3 regions of the Bariatricus sp. HCP28S3_A7 genome follow, and region 1 is predicted to be linked to each of the others. Evidence: riboswitches for the same ligand, from Rfam matches in the RefSeq annotation. Region 1 holds a riboswitch; each other region holds the start of a gene.

What was found. Region 1 has a riboswitch for cobalamin ahead of ACTNA4_RS13955 (sirohydrochlorin cobaltochelatase). Riboswitches for the same ligand answer to the same signal wherever they lie in the genome.
Region 2: linked by a shared signal. The riboswitch ahead of ACTNA4_RS02000 (ABC transporter substrate-binding protein) and the one ahead of ACTNA4_RS13955 (sirohydrochlorin cobaltochelatase) in region 1 are both predicted to bind cobalamin.
Region 3: linked by a shared signal. The riboswitch ahead of ACTNA4_RS03965 (sirohydrochlorin cobaltochelatase) and the one ahead of ACTNA4_RS13955 (sirohydrochlorin cobaltochelatase) in region 1 are both predicted to bind cobalamin.

What each region holds. Positions count from the first base shown of each region.
Region 1 is NZ_JBQHSG010000030.1:8,703-14,795, forward strand. Features, by position in the region: gene ACTNA4_RS13940 (double-cubane-cluster-containing anaerobic reductase) at 1-1,104, shown strand, start outside; gene ACTNA4_RS13945 (DUF3343 domain-containing protein) at 1,127-1,387, shown strand; gene ACTNA4_RS13950 (acyl-CoA dehydratase activase) at 1,401-2,165, shown strand; cobalamin riboswitch at 2,291-2,479, shown strand; gene ACTNA4_RS13955 (sirohydrochlorin cobaltochelatase) at 2,709-3,917, shown strand; gene ACTNA4_RS13960 (ABC transporter ATP-binding protein) at 4,217-4,933, shown strand; gene ACTNA4_RS13965 (FtsX-like permease family protein) at 4,948-6,093, shown strand, end outside.
Region 2 is NZ_JBQHSG010000002.1:135,851-141,943, forward strand. Features, by position in the region: gene ACTNA4_RS01995 (FecCD family ABC transporter permease) at 1-880, opposite strand, end outside; gene ACTNA4_RS02000 (ABC transporter substrate-binding protein) at 911-2,119, opposite strand; cobalamin riboswitch at 2,248-2,446, opposite strand; gene ACTNA4_RS02005 (ABC-F family ATP-binding cassette domain-containing protein) at 2,594-4,150, shown strand; gene cobK (precorrin-6A reductase) at 4,203-4,985, opposite strand; gene ACTNA4_RS02015 (zinc ribbon domain-containing protein) at 5,021-5,458, opposite strand; gene ACTNA4_RS02020 (cobalt-precorrin 5A hydrolase) at 5,675-6,093, opposite strand, start outside.
Region 3 is NZ_JBQHSG010000004.1:54,287-60,379, forward strand. Features, by position in the region: gene ACTNA4_RS03950 (hypothetical protein) at 69-194, opposite strand; gene ACTNA4_RS03955 (cyclase family protein) at 166-456, opposite strand; gene ACTNA4_RS03960 (hypothetical protein) at 675-1,193, opposite strand; gene ACTNA4_RS03965 (sirohydrochlorin cobaltochelatase) at 1,210-2,397, opposite strand; cobalamin riboswitch at 2,617-2,804, opposite strand; gene ACTNA4_RS03970 (PTS ascorbate transporter subunit IIC) at 2,954-3,166, opposite strand; gene ACTNA4_RS03975 (SPFH domain-containing protein) at 3,168-4,175, opposite strand; gene ACTNA4_RS03980 (YitT family protein) at 4,321-5,166, opposite strand; gene ACTNA4_RS03985 (ABC transporter permease subunit) at 5,215-6,000, opposite strand; gene ACTNA4_RS03990 (ATP-binding cassette domain-containing protein) at 6,000-6,093, opposite strand, start outside.

The DNA of each region.
Region 1 (6,093 bases):
CCGGCGGAACTGATTGAGCATCAGAAAAAGGGCGGGAAAGTATTCGGAACTTTCTGTATCTATGTTCCGGATGAGATTATTTTCGCAGCGGATGCAATTGCAACAGGACTGTGTGGGGGATCTCAGTTCTGGGTACCGGGAGGTGAACGAGTGCTTCCGACCAATACCTGTCCGCTGATCAAAGCATCTGTTGGAGCAAGACTGGATCGTACCTGCCCATTCTTCCGAATCGCAGATATGTATATCGGGGAGACAACCTGCGACGGTAAGAAAAAGGCTTGGGAAATTCTTTCTGAAGACGTTCCGGTATATGTTATGGATCTTCCGCAGATGAAGCGGGCAAAAGATGTCAAAGCATGGGCAGAAGAAATTACGGCTCTGAAAGACAAGGTAGAAGAATTTACCGGAAATAAAGTAACGGCTGAAAAACTGGCTGATAGCATTAAGCTGATCAATAACAAGAGAAAAGCACTCGCAAGACTGTATGAATGCCGTAAGAGCGAGACACTTCCGATCAGCGGTACAGATGCGCTTGTGATTTCCCAGATTGCTTTCTATGATGATCCGGCAAGATTTACTCAGATGACAAATAAGCTCTGTGATGAGCTTGAACAGCGTATCAAAGATGGTGTCAGCGTCGTTCCCGCAGGTACGAAACGTATCATGCTGACTGGAACACCGCTTGCAATTCCGAACTGGAAGCTTCATAATATCGTAGAGACAAGCGGAGCGGTTGTGGTATGTGAAGAAATGTGTACGGGAACACGCTACTTCGAGAACTATGTGGATGAGACAAAAGAAACGCTGGAAGACCAGATCATGGCTCTTTCTGAGCGGTATATGAATATCAACTGTGCTTGCTTCACGCCGAATCACGCAAGAATTGATGACATTTTACGTCTTGCGAAAGAGTACAAGGTTGACGGTATCATTGATGTGAATCTGAAATTCTGTAATCTGTACGATACAGAAGGCTACTTTGTAGAACGTGCGATGAAAGAAGCAGGTATTCCGGTTCTTGGAATTGAGACAGATTATACAGACAGTGATGCACAGCAGCTTCGTACCAGAGTCAGTGCATTTGTGGAAATGCTGAATAATTAAAAAATGTGAGGAACATAGAGCTATGCAGAAAATACAGCATTATGTATTGTTTCCCAATCATGATAATGGAATGCGTCTCTATAAAGAATTAAAAAAACTGGGGGTTTGGGCAGTGATTGCCCCGACCCCCAGAAGTGCGAGTAAATGCTGCGGTATTTCACTAATGGTGAAAGAAGAAGATCTTGAGGTGATCCGGCAGTGTATTCGTGAACATGATATAGAGATCTTGAAAATCACCGAAGTGGAAATGGATTTGAATCCACACAGAGATCAATATTGTTAGAAGAGGTAGGAATATGAATTACGTTGGAATAGATATCGGATCCACAGCATCCAAAGTTGCTGTGATCGGGGATAAGGAGCTTCAATTTGTACTGCCTACAGGATGGAGCAGCAAGGAGACCACCTTACTTATCAAGGAGAAACTTCTTGCAGAAGGAGTGGATGTCATGTCTGATGAGACAAAAGTTGCAGCGACCGGATATGGAAGAATTGCTGTAGATTTTGCAGATTATGTGATTACCGAAATAACATGTCATGCAAGAGGCGGAAGACAGATGGCAGGAGATAATTGTACGATTATTGATGTGGGCGGACAGGATACCAAAGTAATCCTGGTCGAGAACGGAACCGTGCAGGATTTCCTGATGAATGATAAATGTTCCGCCGGGACCGGGAAATTTCTGGAGATTATGGCAAATCGTCTCGGAATCACGCTTCAGGAGCTTTTTGATATGGCTGAAAGCGGAACAGTCTTACCAATCAGTTCTCTTTGCACCGTATTTGCAGAGTCCGAAGTCATCAATTATATCGGTGTCGGGAAAAATCGTGAAGATATTGCGGCGGGGGTCGTTGATTCCGTAGCATCTAAGGTGGCACAGTTGAGCCAGAAGAAGGCACTGTCAGATAAGATTATTCTGACAGGAGGGTTGAGTCACAGTACATATTTTACCAGAATCCTTTCTGCAAAAATCAGAAAGACGGTGGAACCTACTGAAAACGGACGGTATGCCGGCGCGCTGGGGGCAGCACTACTGGCGAAGGAGAAGAAGAATAAATAGTAGCAAAGAAATATAAGTGAGCACAAAGAGCAGGAGCAAGGTGATACTCATCAGTACCCTTGCTCCTGCTTTCCTTTCTGTAAGATATTTCTATTTCCGGAGTCTTTACATTTTTTGCAGTATATGATAAGGTAAGCTTGATAGGTTCAGACAATCACCGGTTGTCTGATTAAAAGGGAAACAGGTGCAAATCCTGTACGAACTCGTCACTGTGATCGGGGAGTGCAAGGCCATTTATGTCACTGAGCAATTGGGAAGGCGGCCTTAGATTAAGATCCGTAAGCCAGGAGACCTGCCTATTGAAAAACGGAGTGGGGAAGGACCCACAGATCACGAGTAACTGGTCGCAACCGATCATAATGGAAATGATACATTCCCGGGCGATGCCTGTATCTGCCGGGAGTGCTGTTTTGTTATGTATTCATTACGCCCTTTTACCATTTTTATGGAAAAGGGCTTTTTTGTCTACGAGATTTTTATCCTGCAGACTTAAAAGCGAATGAGAATATATCGGAAATGGCCAGAAAATGAAGGAGGAGCAGGATGAAGAAAAAACTGGTAACTATTTTACTGGCTGTTTCATTGGTGGGAACCCTGGTTCTGTCAGGATGTTCCGGAAAAAGCGATGAAAATGCGGAAACAACAGTAGAAAACGACAAGGAAGAAAGTACAGAAAACGAGGATCAGAAGGCTGCGGATGAGGTGGCAGCGCTGATTGACGCAATCTATGTACAGCAAAGAACGGATGAGACGGATGAACAGTGTAAGAAAGCGAAAGAAGCCTGGGACGCACTGACAGACGCCCAGAAGGAACTGGTAGAAGGTGAAAATGCAGATCCGGATTACTTTGGAAGAGATACAGGCGATGCATCCAAGGATGATCCGCTGAATCAGGATGATATCGGAGAAAATGAGATTCTTGTTGTCAGCTTCGGAACATCTTTTAATGACAGCCGTGTAGAGGATATTAAAGGAATTGAAGATGCACTTCAGGAAGCGTATCCGGACTGGTCTGTAAGAAGAGCCTTTACCGCGCAGATCATTATCAATCATATTCAGGCAAGAGACGGAGAATGCATTGACAATATGGATCAGGCACTGGAGCGAGCGGTCGCAAACGGCGTAAAGAATCTGGTTGTCCAGCCGACACACCTGATGCATGGCGCAGAGTATGATGAATTGATGGAATCTGTTGAGGCATATGCGGACAAATTTGAGAGTGTAAAAGTTGCAGAACCTCTGCTTGGAGAAGTGGGTGCAGATGCGGAAACTGTCAATGACGATAAGGCAGCAGTTGCTGAGGCAATTACTGCGGAAGCAGTCAGCGAAGCAGGCTATGACAGCCTGGATGCTGCAAAAGAGGATGGTGCTGCTTTTGTGTTCCTGGGACATGGAACTTCTCATACCGCGAAGGTGTCTTACAGCCAGATGCAGGCACAGATGTCTGCCCTTGGATATGAGAACGTGTTTATCGGAACTGTCGAAGGAGAGCCGGAAGAAACTGCATGTGAAGCTGTCATTGAAGCTGTTTCCCAGGCAGGGTATAAAAAAGTAATCCTTCGTCCGCTGATGGTAGTGGCCGGCGATCATGCCAATAATGACATGGCCGGAGACGACGAAGACTCATGGAAGAGTATGTTTGAAGCTTCCGGAGAATTTGAAAGTATAGAAACACAGATTGCTGGTCTTGGAGGAATTGCTAAGATTCAGGAAATTTATATTGCACATACTGCAGCAGTGATCGGTCAGTAATCGCATGAGTCAATAAATAATATAGATCTAATATCTTTTGTTTCGTGGCAATGTATGGAGAGAGGGGCTCCTGCATTGCCACGATTTTTTTGTATGCAAACATGCATTATTGAGAAATGTTTTCATGACTGAGTGAATCATTAGAAGATATATATGATATAATGAATTAGCCATAGCTAACCCCATATTCGTTTATCAGATGGAAATAGAAGGAGGAATGAAAGATAATTGATGGAAATAACACAGAAACGAGAACGGGAAAAAGAAAAGCGAAAACTGAAAAGAGAAAAGGAGTAGTTATGTCAGAGGAAGAGAGATATTTTTTGGAAGTTGTAGATTTAAAGAAAGGATTTGGAAGTGGGGACACCCGCCAGGAAGTATTATGCGGGATGAATTTTTCGGCCGCAAAAGGGGAGTTCTGTGTTCTGCTGGGACCTTCCGGTTCGGGAAAATCCACACTTTTTAATATTATTGGAGGAATCGACAGTGCCGATTTCGGCTATATTTCCATAAACGGTGACAAACTGGAGGATATGGGAGAAAGGGAATTGACACAGTACCGCAGGAAGCATCTGGGATATGTGTTTCAGATGTATAATCTGATCGGCAATTTAAATGTGAAAGAAAATATTGAGGTAGGTGCATATCTGTCGGATCATCCGCTTGATATTGATGATCTGTTACAGACTCTGGGACTCTATGAACACCGTTATAAACTCCCGAACCAGCTCTCCGGCGGGCAGCAGCAGAGAGTTTCTATCGGACGCGCTATTGTGAAGAATCCGGATATCCTGCTTTGCGATGAGCCGACAGGTGCATTGGATTATACGACTTCCAAGGAAATATTGAAGTTGATTGAAGACATCAATCGAAAGTATAAGAATACGGTCATTATGGTTACGCATAATGAAGCTATCAAAAATATGGCAGATCATGTGATCAAGCTGAGAGATGGAAGAGTGCGCCATAATGAGAAAAATACAAATAAAATTTCGGCAGTGGAGCTTGAATGGTAAGGAGTGTGGCAAGTATGAGGGACAGGAAAGTGAAAAATCCGCTTCAAAAGCGCATTCCCAGAGAATTAAAAGGTGACTGGAAAAAATATCTGGTGGTTGCGTTGTTTTTAATCCTTACAATTGGATTTGTTTCAGGGATGTATGTTGCCAATGGGAGCATGATGCAGGCTGCAGTGGATGGTAAAGAAAAGTATTGTCTGGAGGATGGGCACTTTGAACTGAATGAGAAGGCGGATCAGGAGCTGATTCATGCAATCGAAACAGGTGAAAAGGCAGTCCCTGTAACTGTATATGAGAATTTCTATCGGAGTGAGGTGGAAGATCACGATAATGACGGAAAGTCGGATGGCACAATACGGGTGTATGAAAAAACAGAGGATATCAATCTGGCCTGCCTGATGGAAGGAAGTTTCCCGGAAACGGAAGAGGAGATTGCCATTGACCGGATGCATGCAGATAATGCAGGAATTCAGGTTGGAGATACCATTTCCGTCAGTGAGCAGTCCTATCAGGTGACAGGGCTGATTTCCTATGTGAATTATTCTACTCTTCATGAGAAAAGTACAGATCTGATGTTTGATGCACTGAAATTTAATGTGGCGATGGTGACGAAAGATGGCTTTGAACGCCTGTCCGGTTCGTTGCATTATACCTATGCATGGAGATATGAACAGGAACCGATGGATGAGATTGAAGAAAAGAAACAGTCGGACGATTTTATGAGGGCTTTGCTTACCCAGACGGTCATGTGGGATAATGAACTTCAGGATTATTTGCCCCGTTATGCAAACCCGGCAGTCAACTTTGCAACGGATGATATGGGGTCAGATGAAGCGATGGGCGGAGTCCTGCTGGATATCCTGATTGTGATCATTGCATTTATTTTTGCGGTCACCATCAGTAATACCATTGCGAAAGAATCACAGACGATTGGCACCCTGCGGGCATCCGGATATACAAAGGGTGAGCTCGTGCGGCATTATCTGGCAATGCCTGTGCTTGTAACAATGATTGCAGCTGTTGTTGGTAACCTGTTGGGCTATACTGTCTTCAAAGATGTTGTAGTATCCATGTATTATAACAGTTACAGCCTCCCTGCTTATGAAACAATATGGAATCCGGATGCATTTATTAAGACGACAGTGATACCAGTATTCCTG
Region 2 (6,093 bases), on a different contig from region 1:
GCGGTTTCGCCGTATTCAGCATCCTCTTTACCAGAAACGGAACCGCGATCCCAACAAAAGAAACCGGTCCGGCAAATGCGGTCACACAGCCCGACAGCATACTGGAGAGCAGGATCAGAAGCACACGAAAAACTCGGATATTGACTCCTGCGCTTCTCGCATAGGCTTCGCCAAGCTGGTACGCACCGATTGGCTTGGAATAGAGGAAGGTAATCACAACGGTGACAGCAATCAATACAAAAGCAACCTTCACGTTGCTCCAGCTCATCCCAGAAAAGCTTCCCTGAGACCAGCCGTGCAAATTCACGATATCCGAGTCCTCCGCAAATGTAACCACAAAATCCGTAACCGCCGAACAGATATAGCCGATCATGATTCCGGCCACCAGAAGGGTTGCCATATGATTGATCTTTCTTGACATCAGAAGGATGAATCCGGTCGCAATCAGTGAACCTATAAATGCCGCTATAATGAGCGTATACGAAGAGACTCTGCTGAAGTACTTCAGAAATACGATCATCGTCAGGGCGACCACCATTTTCGCGCCCGAGGAAATGCCAAGCACAAAGGGGCCTGCAATCGGATTGGCAAAAAAAGTCTGAAGCAGGAACCCGGACAGAGAAAGGGCACCTCCGAGAAGGGCTGCCATCAGAACTCTTGGCAGACGAATTTTCCAGATGATACTGTAATTCGCATCCTGCTTTGCCTGTCCGAATAGAATATTCAGAATCTCAGAAACAGAAATATGTACATTTCCCGTATTAATATTCAGCACAATAATCACACAAAATGCAGCCAGAAGTCCGGCAAACACCAGCAAATACCGGATCCGTCTTCTCATCTCTTCCATTCGTACCGGCTTATTCTTCCTTTTCTCCATGGTTCCTCACTTTCTCATATCCTGATATCGTCATGACACTTTATATAAAAATGTCATCTCCTCCGTTTTTCCATCGGTAAGCATCAGATGAATGTCTGTAATCAGATTTCCGACAATGTCTGTCGCCTGATACAGGTACTTTCCGGTACACCACACATTTCCTTCCTGCACCGCTTTAAAATCTGCAAACAGCTCACTTTTCGCCAGAAGATCCTCCATCGATTCCACCGGATTATCGATCGATGAATTGTAGATCAGATAGTCCGCGTCGGCTGCAGATGCAAAGAATTCTTCCATAGAAATGCTGATCGACGCACTGTTATTTTCCGTATTTTCAAGATCATCGAAAACATAACGTCCACCCGCAATCTCGATCATTTTCGGAATGTAATCTTCGGACTTTCTGACCACGACGGTTCCATCGGTACTCACATAGAAAAAGGCGACCGTCTGCTCTGTATTTTCAAAGTCCTTCAGTTCTTCGATTACTTTGGACTGTTCCTTGAAAAATGTCTCTGCCTGTTCTTCTTTGTCCAGCATCGCGGCATAGACCTTGATCCACTCCGTTCTTCCAAGCGGATGCGTCTCATAACTGGACCGGTCGATAAATACCGGAATCTCAAGCATCTCAAGCATCTCCTGCACCTTCGGAGTATGCAGGATCATCGTGGATTCAATAGCCAGATCACATTCCTCATCGATCAGGAGTTCATAATCCGGCTCACTGTATTTTCCGGCATAAAGGATGGCGCCATCTTCCATAGCCTGCACCGCATTTTCAATGTACCAGCCGGATTTTTGTGTCCCGCTCAGGCGAATCGCATCCAATGCATCAAGCGAATCAAATAATGCCATCACCGATGTTGCCGCAAGATAAATACGGTCCAGCGGCTGATGTAAAATCACGATGTCTTCTTCCAGATCCGACGGAATATTCCTGCCCTCCGGAACAAGAAGATAGTCTTCCCCGTCCCGGATCCGGATCAGCTTATATCCATCCTGATAATAATATACCCCGAACCCTTTTGCATAATCAAGTTCCATCGCAGATTCATAAGTAAGTCCCTTGATTTCCATTGGTCCCGGCGTTTCTTTCGCCTCTTCCCGCTGTGGTTCAGATGTCATCTTATTTTCTTCCGTTTCCGGCATCGTTTTCTCTTCCGAACCACATCCCGGAATTCCGAAAATCAGTACCGCAATCAGTATCATACACAGGAACCGTGCTGCTCTCTTTTTCATCGTATCCCTCTTTCCACTTTCGATCCGATCCGCAAAGCACAAATTTCCCATTCAAAAAAGCCCGCTTTTCCTGTACGAAAGCAGACTTCCCCCTGAAATATTCTGCAAATCTATGCTTTCATCGGAAGCTATTCACATTCTTCTCAGCAGGTCTCCTGACTTACAGCTCATCGCCCGGTTATGCCTTCTCGCGCTGGATACGCAATGACTTATCTATAACCTCGCTCCCTGTTTACAGTGGCCGGACCGCTCAGGATTTGCACCTGATTCCCTTTTAACCCGGCAGATCTGAATCATCTGCCCGGCACTGAAAAGCCCAATATAGAACACCCTCACTATAACATATCCCCGCCTGTATGGCAACCGCATTTTTCCCTTGAAATCCTTTCGAAATCCATTGCCTTTTATCCGGTAGATATAATATAATAAGCAGGACACTGTCACTTGTTACCACATAACAAAGGAGAATCGAAAATGAGCATTTTAAATGTTGAACATCTTTCCCACGGCTTCGGTGACCGCGCCATTTTTCATGATGTGTCCTTCCGTCTTCTGAAAGGCGAACACATTGGACTTGTCGGAGCCAACGGAGAAGGGAAATCTACTTTTTTTAATATTGTTACAGGAAAACTCCAGCCGGACGAAGGGAAAATCGAATGGGCAAAAAATGTCCGTGTCGGTTATCTCGATCAGCACACTGTACTTGAAAAGGGCATGACGATCCGCGAAGTGCTGAAATCCGCCTTTTCCTGGCTTTTTGAACTGGAAACGAAGATGAACGAGATCTGTGACCGCCTCGGGGACGTGGATGAAGATACTATGATGACACTTATGGAAGAGCTTGGGACCATCCAGGACACACTGACCATGCACGATTTCTATGTGATCGATGCAAAGGTCGAAGAAGTCGCACGCGCGCTGGGGCTTCTGGATCTTGGACTGGACAAGGATGTCACCGACTTAAGCGGCGGCCAGCGCACCCGTATCCTGCTCGGCAAACTCCTTCTGGAAAAGCCGGACATCCTGCTTCTGGACGAGCCAACCAACTATCTGGACGAAGAACATATCAACTGGCTGAAACGTTATCTCACCGAATATGAAAATGCGTTCGTCCTGATTTCCCATGACATTCCGTTTCTGAATGAAGTGGTGAACATCATTTATCATATGGAAAATCAGGAACTGAACCGCTACGTCGGAGATTATGACAATTTCCAGAAAATCTACGAAGTGAAGAAAGCCCAGCTTGAGGCTGCCTACAAGAAGCAGCAGCAGGAAATCAGTCAACTCAAGGATTTTGTGGCACGCAATAAAGCGCGCGTCTCCACCCGCAACATGGCCATGTCCCGTCAGAAAAAGCTGGATAAGATGGATGTCATAGAGCTCGCCGCCGAGCGTCCGAAGCCGGAATTCCATTTCCGCCTCGGCCGGACACCGGGTAAATACATCTTTGAGACCAAAGATTTCGTCATCGGTTACGACGAACCCCTTTCACGGCCTCTGAACCTCACGCTGGAGCGTGGCCAGAAAATTGCGCTGACCGGTGCAAACGGAATCGGAAAGACTACGCTGATCAAGAGTATTCTCGGTCTGGTTCCTCCGCTTTCCGGTAAATGTGAGCTGGGCGAGAATCTGCTGACCGGCTATTTTGAACAGGAGGCAGGCCACAACAACCGAACCACCTGCATCGATGAGATCTGGGAAGAATTCCCTTCCTACACTCAGTATGAAGTACGCTCCGCGCTCGCCAAATGCGGACTTACGACCAAACACATCGAAAGCCAGATTCGCGTCTTGAGCGGCGGGGAACAGGCAAAAGTGCGCCTGTGCAAGATCCTGAACAAAGAAACCAATGTGCTGATGCTGGACGAACCTACCAATCATCTGGATGTAGATGCCAAGGATTCACTGAAAAAGGCACTTCAGGAATACCGCGGGACCCTGCTCCTCATCTGCCATGAGCCGGAATTCTACCAGGATATTGTAAATGCGGTGTGGGACTGCTCCAAATGGACGACAAAGATTGTGTAATTGTTATTCACACAAAAACAATTTCAGGGGTTGACTGATATTATGTTATCAATCACCCCCTGTTCTTATCCCCGTATCTTCTCTTTAATTCATCAAATACCTCTTCCAGCGCAAGTCCTTCTTCCTCCGGTCTTCCCACCACAACCAGCACAGTCCCGGCCTCCTTTGCAGCCTTAACTTTTTCCGGGAATCCCCCCGCTTTGCCGGACTCTTTCGTGACAAAATATTTTGCATCCACATGCCGGAGCATTGCCAGATTCATTTCCTCCGAAAACGGTCCCTGCATAGCAATCAGATGTTTCCCCTCAAACCCAAGCCGGATACTGTCCTCCACCGCTTTCCCCGTCGACAGAACCCTAGCAAAACATCGCTCTTTATAATTGGGGATGGAAGCATACTTTTCCAGTTCCTTACTTCCCGTCGCAATCAGAATATTCCCCTCCGTTTTCTCCAGATATTCCACCGCCTGCTTCACAGTACTCGTCCAAACGATCTCTCCGGTCTCTACCGTGAATGCCTCTTCACACTCCCTCCGCAGACACCTCAAATACTCCGTCCCCGTATTCTCACATGCTTTACGAATATTCCGTGTCACAAGAACCGCAAACGGATGAGTCGCATCAATCACAAGCTCAACCTTTTCTTTCCTAATAAACGCTTCAATCTGCCCCTCATCCATTCTTCCAACAAAAGTCTGTATATTATCACAATCATCCAGACACGTTTTACCATATTCCGTTGCCACACTTACGAGAGCCTGAACCTTTAATCCCCCAGCAAATTCTGCCAGTTCCCTGCCCTCCGTCGTTCCTGCAAAAATCAAAATCTTCTCCATTTTTTCTCCCTGTCGTTGGGGACGGTTCTTCCCAGTTATTTCCAATGATTCAGTTTCGGAACCACTGCTTCCATATGCGCTCGCACCTGTTCTGCAGGCCAATTCTCATTTGCCAAATGTTCTACACAAAAATCGATCAGCTGTTCTTTACTCGTATACTTGAATTCGCCATCCGAATAGCACCACTTACAGTATTCTTCATTGAAATCGCCATTCGGCTCTTTGCTGATTGTGGAATCGTCAAGCGGCATTCCACAGCATTGGCATATCAACTGTCTCGGTGCACCCAAGAGGGTATTAATTGAAACATCAAATACCCTGGATAACAGTTTTAATGTGTCAGTATTAGGTACAGTCTCACCGTTTTCCCAACGAGACACAGCCTGTCTTGTAACCATTACTTTTTGTGCAAGTTCTTCCTGCGATAGTCCGCTTTTTCTGCGGAGTTCTAAAATAATATCTTTTGTCTCCATTGTTTTATCCTCCATAAGAAAAATATAACAATTTTTTATTTTTCATGCAAGCAACCCGCTGTTGCTGCAGATAAATTGATCTGTTCTGGGAAATGGAATCTGCAATTCTTATATCATTCATCAGCGGTACCGGAACTTCATCACAAGTGTGATGATAGACAAATCCCGCATGACCATTCAGTTTAAGTTCAATGGCTCCAATCAAATATCAGTACACTAATATGACAATTTCATTTTCCGACAAACAACTGCAAATGTCATCTGTTCCAGACTCGACTTCGGAAGAATCAGTTCCCCGTCCGGGCAAAAATATTTCACAGCCCTCTCACACACATTATCTACACCGGTAATACGACTCACGAATTCAGAACTTGTGCTTACCGATTTTACTGTCTTTAGCTCCTCCGCTGAAAATGTGTAAAATGGTATCTTCCATTCATCGGTCATTTCCAGAATGCCAGCTTCTTCTTTCTTCAGGTCAATACTCACAACGGCTTCTACCTGCTCCCGTTTCAGCCTCAGATCCTGCAAAATCTTATCCATACCTTCCTTCAGTTGCTCTGCAGGCACACCTTTCCGGCACCCTATTCCGACGATTACATTCTTCGGATAAAGGAACAGCGTATTCACATTTT
Region 3 (6,093 bases), on a different contig from region 1:
AAGTAACTTTCAAATACACCTCGACGTACTTACCGCGTGGCAGGAGTCTTATCTTCTTTCAAAATAACTCAGTCCAATTCCACCAGTATCGCCCGGCAAGGTGCCCCATCTCCGTCTCCCAGATTGATCGGTGTCGCATTCAGGAAATAGCATCCTTCGGGAACCCTATCCAGACAGATTCCTTCCAGCAACACAATTTCCGCTCCCAGAAGTGTGTTCTGTTACATAGGCATTTCCGATAAATTTTTCCAGTTTTACCTGGTCGATTGTTCTTCCTTTCTGGAAAAAATGATATGGAGCATCCACATGTGTTCCGTTGTGGGCACACATTCGAAATGCCGATAAATTGCATGGCGAATCCTTTGCTATCACGGATAAGATCTCTTTTTCAGGAGCCGAATCTCCGGGAAATACATTGCATCCGAACACTTCCTGCGAAATATCATATATTCTCATCTCTTCTCCCTCCATTAACCTATTTTATCCAGTATATCACTTTTTTGAAAACAATATTGTCAATCATCAATTATTTTCCCTTATAATAAAAAACCAGACGTTACAATTTTGTTCATCCTGCCAATTGTACCGTCCGGTTATTCACATTATTTGTTTCTTCCAGGTTCGATCTCCGTTCCACCAACGATTTCGCTGTAACTTAACAGCACCCTGACATTTTATTCTTCCCGAACCGGATTCGATACGCTGACTTTATGATCATACCATTTTCCTTTCGTTCCAATCAGCGCAAGGTCAAATTCTTCATCCAACGCCGGAACCGGAACATCAAATCCATTCACTTCTTCCGTCGTTCCATCACTATAGGTAACCGTATCTTCGGTAGGAATCAGAAGCTCCGCTCCTTCTTTCACGGCAGCCTCTGCAAGTCCCGGATAGAGATTGACAATATTTTTCGATGTAAGTGAAATGTGAATCGTCATCTGACCATCCTTAACCGTCAGAGTTCCTTTTCCGTCACAGGCTTCATTTACATGAAACATGCTGCTGTCAGTTTGGAATTCTGCACTGTAAATTCCGTCTTCCAGTTCAGCCTCCCCGGCTTCTTCACTCTGAGCTGTATTTTCCGTAAGTGTCTCGGTATCTGTCTTTGCAGCTTCTTCTTTCTTTCCACATCCGAGCATCAACGCGGATGCCAGTATTGCCATTCCAAGCATGGCTGCTATTTTCTTCTTCATACTTCTGATCCTCCCATTATTTATCAATGACTGCCGCAGTGTGATCAACATAAATCTGCTGAATAGCCTCGATTCCACCAAGTCCTGCAATCTGCACATCCACTTGTTCAAAAAATCCGGAATTCTCAAACAGACTCTTCCATGAATCTTCATCCTCTCCGGCCATATCATTATTTGCGTGATCCCCCGCCACAACCATCAACGGCCGGAGAATGACCTTTTTATATCCCGCATTTTTTACTGCTTCAATAATTGCCTCGCAGGAAGTTTCTTCCGGTTCCCCTTCGACGGTCCCGATAAATACATTGTCGTAGCCGAGTACCTGCATCTGTGTCTGCATCTGGCTGTAGGAAACTTTTGCCGTATGGGAGGTGCCATGTCCCATAAATACAAATGCCGTACCATCTTCCTTCGCTGCATCGAGGCTGTCATATCCTGCTGTTTCAACAGCCTGTGCCGTCACTGCCTTTGCAACAGCTTCTTTATCTGAATTGATTGCCGAAGCATCGCTTCCCACTTCACCCAGAAGCGGTTCCGCAACCTTTACGGATTCAAATTTGTCCTGGTAACGCTCCACTGCTTTGACCAGTTCATCATATTCTGCTCCATGCATCAAGTGGGTCGGCTGTACGATCAGATTCTTCACATTATTTTTCACTGCACGCTCCAGAGCCTGATCCATATTGTCAATACATTCTCCGTCTCTCGCCTGTATGTGATTGATGATAATCTGCGATGTAAATGCTCTTCTTACGGACCAGTCAGGATATGCCTCCTGCAGGGCATCTTCTATTCCTTTAATATCTTCCACGCGGCTGTCATTGTAAGATGTTCCGAAGCTGACTGCCAGAAGTTCATTTTCTCCGATTCCATCCTGGTTCCTTGGATCGTCGGCGGATGCGTCTCCGGTATCTTTTCCAAAATAATCCGGGTCCGCATTTTCTCCTTCTACCAGTTCCTTCTGCTCATCCGTCAGTTCATCCCATGCTTCTTTTGCAGCCTTACACGCTTCATCCGTCTGATCGTTTCTTTCCTGAACATAGATTGCGTCTATCAAATCTGCCACCTCATTCGCTGCTTTCTGATCATCTTCTGTTTCTTTGGTCTCCTCTTTTTCTTCCCCATTTCCACCAGAACATCCTGCTATTGTTAATGTGCTGATTACGGAAACGGCCAGTAGAATTGTGAGTAATCTTTTCTTCATTCTGAATCTCCTCCTTCTTATTATGTCGTTCTCCCGATAATGCGTACAACAAAAAAGAGGTGCCTTTCCCATATCGTCGGTAAAAGGCACACTTCATAATAACATACGCAAACAGCACTCTCTCCAAAACAGCCGGTCTTTCACCGGTGCCTGATGATGAGAATGTGGAATATGACTCTTATCGGTTGCGACCAGTTACTCGTGGCCTGTGGGTTCTTCCCACTCCGTTTTTTGCAGGCAGGTCTCCTGACTTACGGATCCAGATCCAAGGCCGCCTTCCCGATTGCTCAGTGACATTCCTGGCCTTGCACTCCCCGTTTACAGTGACGAGTTCGTACAGGACTTCCACCTGTTTCCCTTTTAATCAGACAGCTAATGCTGTCTGAACCTGACGAACATACCTTATCACAAACCGCCTGAAATGTAAAGCCTGCTTCTTCGTTTTCCCCGATTCCAAATTCAATCGCTGCATGTTCATCTATTTCGGCCGGACCACTCCGGGCGACAACTCCTGCACATAACATAAAAAGACGGCTCATCACCGCCTTTTTATGTATTATTCTTCTTTCTCCGGAAGATCGATCTGTGGACGCACATGCAATTCCTTCGAAATATATTTGCCATCCTTTCGATGCTGCTTCACACATTCAGTCAGTAAAAATTCAATCTGCCCGTTCAGTGAACGGAAATCATCTTCAGCCCAGGCTGCGAGGGCATCGTACAGTTTTGGTGATACCCGAAGCGGTATCTGTTTTTTCGTTTCTGCCATATTAGTAAAGACTTCCTGTATTTACTATCGGCTGTGCATCATGATTTCCACAAAGCACAACCAGCAGATTAGATACCATCGCAGCTTTTCTTTCATCGTCTAATGCTATTGTATCCTTCTCTTCCAGCCTTTCAAGTGCCATCTCCACCATGCCCACGGCTCCGTCAACGATCATTTTTCTCGCATCGATGATCGCAGAAGCCTGCTGTCGCTGAAGCATGACTGCCGCAATCTCCGGAGCATATGCCAGATAAGTGATACGCGCTTCGATGATCGCAAGGCCTGCTTCCTCCACTCTGCCCTGGATCTCTTCTTTAATTCTTGCCGCAACCACTTCGCTGGAACCGCGAAGGCTTCCTTCATCCGCGACACCGTCTCCTGTGGTATCTACATTCGGAGATACATCGTAAGGATATAGCCGCACAATATTACGGAGCGCACTATCGCACTGCAGAGAAAGGTATTCCTTATAGTTGTCTACATTAAAAACTGCTTTTGCCGTGTCCACCACCCGCCATGTAACGGCAATTCCGATCTCCACCGGGTTGCCGAGGCAGTCATTGATCTTCTGACGGTTGTTATTCAGTGTCATAACCTTCAGAGAGATCTTCTTATTCACCGTCTCCACAGCCTGTCCTGCCTGTGGCTGTGTGAAAATTACAGACCTCTTGGACTGGCTGTCCACGTCTCCGCTCTGGTTCAGCTTTGTCTTCGCAGCCGGATTCACACCTACACAGAACGGATTCACAAAATAGAAACCAGGCTCTTTCAGCGTACCGACATAATTTCCGAAAAGAGTAAGCACAAGCGCTTCCTGTGGTTTCAGTGTCTTAAGACCTAAAAACAAAATCCAGCCAAGTGCCAGCCAGATACTGCAAAGAACCACAAGGATCCAGTATTCGTATTCGATCCCAAAGATCAGACCTACCGTTGCGAGTACATACAGAGCGATGGTCAGAAGCAGTACCGGCATTCCGTTCTTCCTATTGTTTAATGTGATTTCCTTCATGAGTTCCCCCTCCTTTATTTTGATATCAAAATGATATCATATTTATTTCATATGTGCAATATAATTTTGAAAAGAAAATAGATTTTGGATTAAAAAACAAAAGCCGGTGAAATGTGGATTCACACAAATCACTGGCTTTGATTTCTCAATACACTTTCGGTTTATATCTCATGTCATGTACCGAATACACCGTCATAAATGCATCCGGATCCTTTTCATTCATGAATCTCATCAGCTTCTGATATTCATGTTTGTCTACAATTGCAATGATCTCCCGGCGCTTTTCAAGCGTATACGCCCCAATCGCTTCATAGATCGTTGCACCGCTGTGCAGATCGTTCAGAATAAAATCCCGCACCAATTCTTCCTTCTGGGATACAATGCACACTCTTTTCTTTTCGTTCTGCCCGAAAATAAAGTAATCCACCACGATCCCGTTAAAATACGTACCGATCACACTCAGTACAACCGTCTTTGAGTCATAAACAAATGCAGCAGAAAGTGCCACACACATCCCGGCAAGGGACATCGCCTTCCCCAACTCCATATGCAGGAATTTGTTCATGATTTTCGCAACAATGTCCAGTCCTCCTGATGACGCATTGCGGTTAAACAAAATACTGAGTCCCACACTCACCAGCAGGATATAGGCGAGTACATCAAGTGCCTGATCTCCGGTCAGCGACTGATTATTTGGCAGAAGCGCTTCCAGAATCCCCATAAATACCGGAAGCATGATGGATGTATACACGGTCTTATATCCGAATTCCGGCCCGCACAGGATAAATCCGATGATCAACAATCCTACATTCAGGATCATGGTGATCGCTGAAATCGAAAGCGGGATAAAATTCGATAACACGATAGCCAGACCTGAAATACTGCTGACCGCTGTATGGCTCGGAATCAGGAAGAAAAATACTGCTGCTGCGATGATCGCAACCGCACCTGTAAGGATAGCCATCTCTTTGAACACACCTTGTTTTTTCATGATAACCTCCAAAATATATTTCTTCCATTATCATAGCACAAATTGTGTCTATTGAATATCCTTCCTGCAATATTTCCAATATCCCAGAACAACACAAATGACAGCCACAGCCATCCCGATCAAAATCATTTTCCCATCCAGACAGCCATTTTCCACAATGTCCGCGCTCTCGGCATAGCCAAATGGTGTGATATATTTTAAGAATTCTGCGCTTTCGGAAATATTAGCCACAATGTTCAGGAAATACATCACAGTCGCAATTCCCAGTCCGATTCCGATTCCGCTTTTTCTGATAAATGCTGAAATTCCAAAGCATATACCTGCCAGTTCCAGCTGCACCAGAAAAAATGCAAGATGGATCAGAGAAATTTCTTTCCACATGATCTCTTCTCCGATTCCTTTAATGGAAGCAACCGACAGCGCAAAGATGATCGCATTCAGAATCACGATCTGAATAAGAACAGAAATCAGCTTTTCACTGACAACCCGGCTTCTGCTGACCGGATGTGTAAGCAGAAATTCTGCGGTTCTTTCTTTTTCTTCCTTTGCCAGAACCCCGACTGCAACAAAAGAGGCAAAAAATGCTCCGCCTAATCCCAGAATATTTCCACACTCAACAGAATAGAATCCGATCAGAGTACCAAAATTCAAACGATCCATGCCAAAAGCTGCTGTAAATGCTCCCATGGAAGCGAATATGTCGCTGACACCTTCCATTTCACCTTTCATTTCAGGATACAGCAGCACACAGATTACAATAAAAAAACCGATCGACACCGTCCATATCGCAAGTGCTTTCCAGCCTTGTTTTAATTCATGCTTTGTTAACGTCATTACTGCTCCCCTCCATCCTCATAGTAATGCATAAATATTTCTTCCAGATCCGGTTCTGCGACCGAAAGATCCGTGATATCACTGCCTGCAAGT